Regions from separate parts of the Dermacoccus sp. Ellin185 genome, predicted to be linked through region 1. Evidence: predicted binding sites of a transcription regulator. Region 1 holds the regulator's gene; each other region holds the start of a gene.
The links. Region 1 encodes LexA, which represses DNA repair genes until DNA is damaged. Its sites were predicted from a motif close to TCGAACANNTGTTCGA; they were not measured.
Positions count from the first base shown of each region.

Region 2: HMPREF0321_RS15190 (HNH endonuclease signature motif containing protein) is a predicted target of LexA. The motif match lies at 1,075-1,090, and genes of this name have one in related genera.
Region 3: HMPREF0321_RS07380 (HNH endonuclease signature motif containing protein) is a predicted target of LexA. The motif match lies at 1,277-1,292, and genes of this name have one in related genera.

Region 1 is NZ_AEIQ01000099.1:105,035-107,298, forward strand. It holds gene HMPREF0321_RS15025 (LysM peptidoglycan-binding domain-containing protein) at 227-655, opposite strand; gene lexA (transcriptional repressor LexA) at 992-1,708, shown strand; gene HMPREF0321_RS11585 (Sir2 family NAD-dependent protein deacetylase) at 1,799-2,264, opposite strand, start outside.
Region 2 is NZ_AEIQ01000131.1:4,528-6,791, forward strand. It holds gene HMPREF0321_RS14435 (DUF664 domain-containing protein) at 1-404, opposite strand, end outside; gene HMPREF0321_RS17490 (VOC family protein) at 491-643, shown strand; gene HMPREF0321_RS17495 (VOC family protein) at 637-900, shown strand; gene HMPREF0321_RS15190 (HNH endonuclease signature motif containing protein) at 1,101-2,264, shown strand, end outside.
Region 3 is NZ_AEIQ01000069.1:71,130-73,393, forward strand. It holds gene HMPREF0321_RS07380 (HNH endonuclease signature motif containing protein) at 1-1,266, opposite strand, end outside; gene HMPREF0321_RS07385 (NUDIX hydrolase) at 1,482-1,892, shown strand; gene HMPREF0321_RS07390 (hypothetical protein) at 1,962-2,183, shown strand; gene uvrB (excinuclease ABC subunit UvrB) at 2,232-2,264, opposite strand, start outside.

The DNA.
Region 1 (2,264 bases):
GGAGGCGAATCAACATCTAGGGGGAAGCGGGGGCCAAATCCCCACATGTAGAGATATTAGGCCCCTGAGACCCGACGCGCAACAGCACCGAGGCCGCGTCTACTCGCCCTGCGCAGCCTAGCGACGACCCCCGCCACTCGTGCGCCGCGGAATCCTGCGCCAGCCGGGGGGGAGGCGACTCACGCCCCCTCGAACCCTCGAACACGACGATGGCGATCGTCACACTTCACGGTGCGGGGATGATCACCTTCTGGCCGGCCTGCACCTGCGACGAGCCGAGGTTGCTCTCGTGCTCGATCGCGGCGACCGCCTGGTCGTTGCGCACGCCCGGCATCTCACGCGCCGCGATCTGCGAGAGCGTCTCCCCCGCGCGAACTGTGACCTCGTGCCGCTGCGTACCGTCGACACCGCTCGCCATCGCCCGGCCCGCGAGGATGGCCCCCGCCACGACGACGAGAGCCACGCACACGGCCGTGAAGCGACGACGGGCGAAACGAACGCTCTGAGAGTTCGTGACGACCTGCACCGCGCCACCCGTGGGCACGAGGTGGAGGTGCGAGCGGGATGCCGCAGCGTCGACCCGCGCCACGCGGCGCACGTCGACACCCGAACCCAGCACGGGCTCACGTCGAACTGCAGTACTCGAAGCAACCATCGAAACCACTCCTTCTCTCGGGACACCCCCGAGGCGCCGCCACACCGTCACCGGTGCGGCTTCCTCACACGACCCGGTCAGCCCGGAGGGACCGATCGAACACGCGTGCGATAGAACAACTGTACGACACCCGAACGTGCTTTCGAACGGCGCGCACGGATTTCTTCGTACACATTTTTGAAAACTGTGTGCGACACCGCGTACTGTGGGTGATGTCAGATACACAAGCACCGCGCACCGACAACCCCGTCATGGCGGGCATTTTCGCCCCGCCGGAGGGTGCACGTGTCGCCACCGCGACCACCGACGTGCGACGAGGACCAGGAGGGTCACACCATGGGTGACGTTCATTCGATGCAGGAGCGCACGCCGGGCAAGCTGACGCCACGCCAGCACAAGGTGCTCACCGTGATCCGACGTTCCGTCGACGAGCGCGGCTACCCCCCGAGCCTGCGTGAGATCGGCGAGGCCGTCGGTCTGACGAGCCCGAGTTCGGTGGCCCATCAGCTCGCCGCACTCGAGCGCAAGGGATACCTGCGCCGCGACCCGAACCGCCCGCGCGCCATGGAGGTCGTCTCCCCCGACTCGGGTGCGGCGACCCGCGGCTACCGCGGCAACGCCGTGTCTGCGCTATCCGAGTCGCAGCACGACGAGACGGGCTCGGGCGACGAGCGACCCACGCCGTCATACGTGCCGGTCGTCGGCCGCATCGCGGCCGGTGGCCCGATCCTCGCCGAGCAGGCCGTCGAGGACGTCTTCCCGCTACCGCGTCAGATCGTCGGTGACGGCGAGCTGTTCCTGCTGCGCGTCGTCGGCGACTCGATGATCGATGCGGCCATCTGCGAGGGCGACTGGGTCGTCGTGCGACGCCAGGCCGACGCCGCCAACGGGGAGATCGTCGCGGCACTGCTCGACTCGGAGGCCACGGTCAAGACGCTGCGCCGCAGCGAGGGCAAGACGTGGCTCATGCCCGCGAACGAGGCCTACTCCCCGATCGACGGCGACCACGCGAGCATCATGGGCAAGGTCACGGCCGTCCTGCGCAGCATCTGAGGCGCTGGCCCCGCCGCGCGGATCGGTCCAGCGTGTGGTTGCAACTCGACTCTCAGCCCCTTCTGCGCCCCGACGTTCGACGCCGAGACGTCAGGACGTCGCGAGGTCGAGCCCCAGCGCGTCGCACACGGCGGTGAGGGTCGGGCCGAGGGGTTCGCGCACGACGAGGTCGACCCGCTCCTCGCCACGCATCGCGCCGAGCCCGACGAGGGCGACCGGCTTCTGCTGCTTGAGGGCGGCGAGCACGAACCGGTAACCCGACATCACCTTGAGCGAACTGCCGAGCACGAGCACGCCCCGGCAGCGTTCCAGTGCCCGCATCTGCGCCTCCACGACCTCAGGAGCGACGGACTCACCGAACATGACGACGTCCGGCTTCACCGTCGTGGCCGTGCAGCGCAGGCACGCCGGCACAATGACACCGCGCTCCAGCTCGACCGCGACGTCCGCGTCGCCGTCGGCGAGCAGGCGCGCCTGCGTCGGCAGCTGGGGGTTGAGTTCGCGCAGGCGTACCTGGAAGCCACGGCGCCCTTCCCGCGTCCCGCACGCGACGCAG
Region 2 (2,264 bases), on a different contig from region 1:
AGGAGCACGGCGCGGCAGTCGGTGACCTGATACGAGCGCGCCGGGGCGTCGACTCGGTCGGCCGGCGGGGCCACCGGGAGCGCGTCGAGGTCGGTGGCGGCGACGTCGTCTATGAAGGCCTGACGTTCGCGTGCGGCGCGTTCGACGAGCGTCGAGACGGGGCCGGTGGCGGTGAACTCAGCGTCGCGGTCGCGCGGAACGGTGCCCCCCAGGTTGACGGTGCTCGACCACCGACGCATCGCCCCGAGGCAGTGCGTCAGCAGCGCGTAGGGGCTGTTCGAGCCGGCGACGGGCAGCGTCGCGTTGGCCGTCGCGTCATCCATGTCGCGCACGATGGTGACGATCGCGTCGAACTTCGCCAGCACGTAGGCGAGGATGACGTCCTTCTCCGAAATCTGCGTCATGCCGCCAGTATGACGGCCCGTGGGCCTGCAGTTCGTGCCGGCGATTCGCCCCTGACGGCGAGGGAGACTCCGTCTACTGTGGCCGCATGAGCGATGCCCCCCAGCTGATGCAGACCGTCCTCGACGCGCGTGATCCGCGGCGCCTCGCGGAGTTCTATCGGCAGTTCCTCGGGCTGACGTATCGCGCCGGGACGAGCTACCGAGTGACGGCCCGGATGATGCCGACTGGCTCGTGCTGACGCACGCGGGCGGCCGCCGAGCGCTCGCGTTTCAACGCGACGAGGACCTCGAACCCACGACGTGGCCCGAGGGGCGCGTGCCGATGCAGATGCACCTCGACCTGACGGTGCCGGCCGTGGCCTCGCTCGAACGGCAGCGGGAGCGCGCCGTGTCGCTCGGCGCGACGCAGGTGCTCGACCGCTCCGATGACGACGATGAAGCCCTCTACGTCTTCACCGAACCCGCCGGGCATCCGTTCTGCGTGTTCGTGGCGTGACGGTTGGCTCAACCGAGGCTGCGCACCTCAAGTACCACGTGGTCCTGCTCGGCGCGTGCTGGCGGGGGAAGTAGGCGCGGCGTAGCCCCGTGAAGTAGCACGAGCCGGGCCGGACGTGCGGATCCCGAGGCCTCGCGCCATGACGGCATCTCTTCGCCTCGCAACTCGCCATGTTCGAACATATGTACTAAACTGGAGTCATGGACGAGGTCGCGCGCACCCTGCTTCGGCAGGCACGCAACCTCCCGGTTCTCGATCGGTTCGAGCTCTGGGAGGCGCTGAGTCACGCCCTCTTCGACGAGGCACTCAACGCCGAGGGCGCCTTCGTCGAACGTCCCGTCATGACGCTCGACGAGCGGGCCGCAGCGCTCGAGGAGGCCGCTGTCTCGCTCGAGCGCGCTGCTGCCACCGCGTCGCGGGTGTCACGCTCCGCGGACGCGACGATGCACGCTCTCGCCGCACGCCACCACACCGTCCATCGCGAGCGTGACGACATCGAGTGGGAGTCGATGGACGATCGCGACTACCCCCTGACGCCCGGCGAGTTCGCCGCGGCAGCGCTCGGCCCTGCCCTGGGCGTGTCCAGTTCTCACGCCGAAGCGATGGCCGCTGATGCCGAGCGCATCCGCCACTGCCTGCGTCCCCTCTTCGAGCAGGCCGGCGCCGGGCGTGCGCGCATGAGTTCGGTGGTCAAGATCAGTGATGTGCTGGCGCATCTCGACGACGCGCAGATCGCGGTGGCGTTGCCGCACCTGATCCACGCGAAGGCTGCCACCGCGGGCTCCACGGCGGCGAGCAACCGCACGACGCGAGTCCTCGACGCCCTGGGGTTGACCGAAGACGAGGACGAGATCGACATAAGGGCACAGCTCGGTGTCTGGTTCGCGCCACACCCCGAGCACCCGACCCTGACGGAGCTGCGCGCGGTCCTGCCCGCGCGCGACGCGGCGGATCTCAAGGCCGCCATCCACTCCCACGCACAGGAGCTTCGCGACTCGGCCCCGCACGTACTCGACGTCGCGCTGCGCGAACCGATCAATGCGCTGCGCGCGGACGCTCTCGTCCTGCTGGCGCTGGCCAACGTGCACGTCACACCGGTTCTGCACCTCCAGGTGCCTGTTGTGCGCTCTCGTCCCTCGGTGGCCGGTGGCGCGGAGGCGGTGGAGCGGGTTACTCACACCTCCGGGCCAACGCTCGACGGGAGCGCGAGCCGCGTCAGCGTCCTCGACGCGGATGGCGTCTGGAGCGGCCGTTCCGGGCCTGGGTGGCCGGATGCCGCACGCGCATCGGAGCGAGTGTGGAACCGCCATTCCGGCTCAGGTGGCCCCGACTCCACTCGCGAAGCGAGCGGCGTGTGGACCCGC
Region 3 (2,264 bases), on a different contig from region 1:
CGCACCGTCAACGAGGTCGATCGTGAACGTGGTGTCGACGAGCGCCGCGACGCGCCGAACGGCTGCCGCGTCGACGTGGCCCAGGCCGGGGATGTGGGCCGCGCCCAATGTGTCCAGGGGTCGCGTGATGACGCCGATCGGCCCGGCCTCAGCGTGCTGACGGGGCCGACCAAGACCGTCCTCATCAAGACCGCCCTCGTCGAGACCGCAGTTGGGGACGGAGGCGAGCGACGCAGGGGGCTCCAGCGTTCCGAACCGCCGGTCGGAAGGCGCTGGTGGGCTCGCGTGGACGGGCACCTTGAGGTGCATGACGGTGTTGACCGTTGAGTTCGCGAAGACAAGGTCGAGCAGTGCGTCGACGCGAACGGCGCCGAGGGGTTCGGTGCCACTCCCTGCCACACTGACGTGGCTCGCGGCGCGCCACCGCGCGAGTTCGTCACGTGGATCTGGCGCATGGTCGTTGAGCGTCTGAGCGTGCGCTTCGATCGCGGCGCGGAGACGGGCAGCGTCCTCGGTGGCCATGATCAGACGCACCTCGGTGAGGGTGTCGAAATCGAGGTGGGGCGTGAACCATAGCCCGTGCTCACGACGGGGGTCGAGGGTGTCGGCCTCGGTCTGCGCCAGCCGCCTGTCGTGCAGCAGTTTGCGCGCCCGGGAGCGGGCACCGTCGACGCTGAGGTGGTGTGCTCCCCCGCTCACGAGATCCGTGAGCACCTCTGCAGCCAACTCGTCGTCGAGGTGCGCCATCTCACGCGCCAGCGTGGCGGCCACCATGGTGCGGCAGGCTCCCCGCAGCGTCAGTTCGTGCAGAGCGGGCGCGCGGTCGCGGAGCATGCGTCCGTCGACAGCGAGGCGCGACGCGGTGGCGCTCGAACACCCGAGGGCGTTCCCGAGATCATCCCCCGCGAATTCGCCTGCGGTCGGAGGGCGTTCGCAGAGCCCATAGTTCTCCTCGTCGAGGTGAGCACGCTGGGCGACCGTGTCTTCGTGTTCGACGGCGACGGCGTGAAGCACCGCGTCGGCGGCCCTCGTCACCTCCTGCGCAGCAACGGCGATGTCTTCCAGTCGTGCTTGGAGCGTGAACGTGCGCGTGTGGCGCTCATCGAAGGTTCGCGGCAACGCGTCGCCCGAGCAGGGCGCCAATGTCTCCGGGTCGGCCAGCGCCTGCTCTGCGATCGCGCGCGTCAGCAGAACCCATGCGCCCACCAGCTCGGTGGACGGCATGGCGGCGACCGTCTCGGCCGTCACTGCCAGCGTTTGATCCATGCCACTAGTTTAGTACACATGTTCGAATCTTGGTAGGGTCAAAGGGATAGTGAGTGAACCCACTGGCCGGCCCTTCCTCCGCGCCAGGGCTGCATCACGAATCACAAGAGCACCCGCCGCGTGCAACCCTGCGATCAGGCGGCGCTGGTTTGCACCCGCTTGGTCTACCGCCTGACGGCAGACGAGGTACAGGCGACTGGTGGTTGACTCATCCCATGGCCTCAGCGACGCTGCCCACGCACATTGCCGTCGTGGCACTCGTTCGGGACGCGAGGGTGCTACTCGCTCACCGCCACCCGAACCGGATGAATTATCCGGACCTGTGGGACCTGCCCGGGGGACACGTCGAACCCGGCGAGTCCGCCGAGTGCGCTGCCCGTCGCGAGTGCGTCGAAGAGCTCGGAGTGACGGTGATCGATGCAGAGCGATTTCCGATGGCCTGCAAGGATCCAGCCCTGTTGAAGCATGCGTTCTTCGCGACGCGCTGGGTAGGGAACCCCCGCAACATCGCGCCCGACGAGCACGACGACATCGGCTGGTTCGCCGAGAGCGAACTGCCCCGGTTGGCCATGGCCGATCCTGCGGGGTGTCAGGACCTCGTCAGGCTCATGCGGGCGATCAAATGACATCAGCCCCGGCGTGGCGTGACCGTATTTCGCTTGCCGGTCGGCTGCCTCGCCCATAGCGTGTCGAGCATGCCCCAACCTGCTGGCTTCGCCTTTCTCGAACGTGATGGCGTCGTTGTCATCACTCATCACGGACGCACAGCGACGACTCTTAGGGGCGCGCGTGCTGCGGACTTCTTGGAAGACGTCGAGGACGGTGACGCTCAGGAGATCATGGCGCGCCTCACCGGCAACTATCGCCGCGGCAATGAGCGTCAGGCCCGCAACCATCCTCGCAACAAGGGGCGATGACCACGCGGCGCCGAGATCCCACCCGGCGCCGCGGACGCCATCAGGGCGCTACTTCTGCGCCTCCGTCATCTGGCGCAGTTC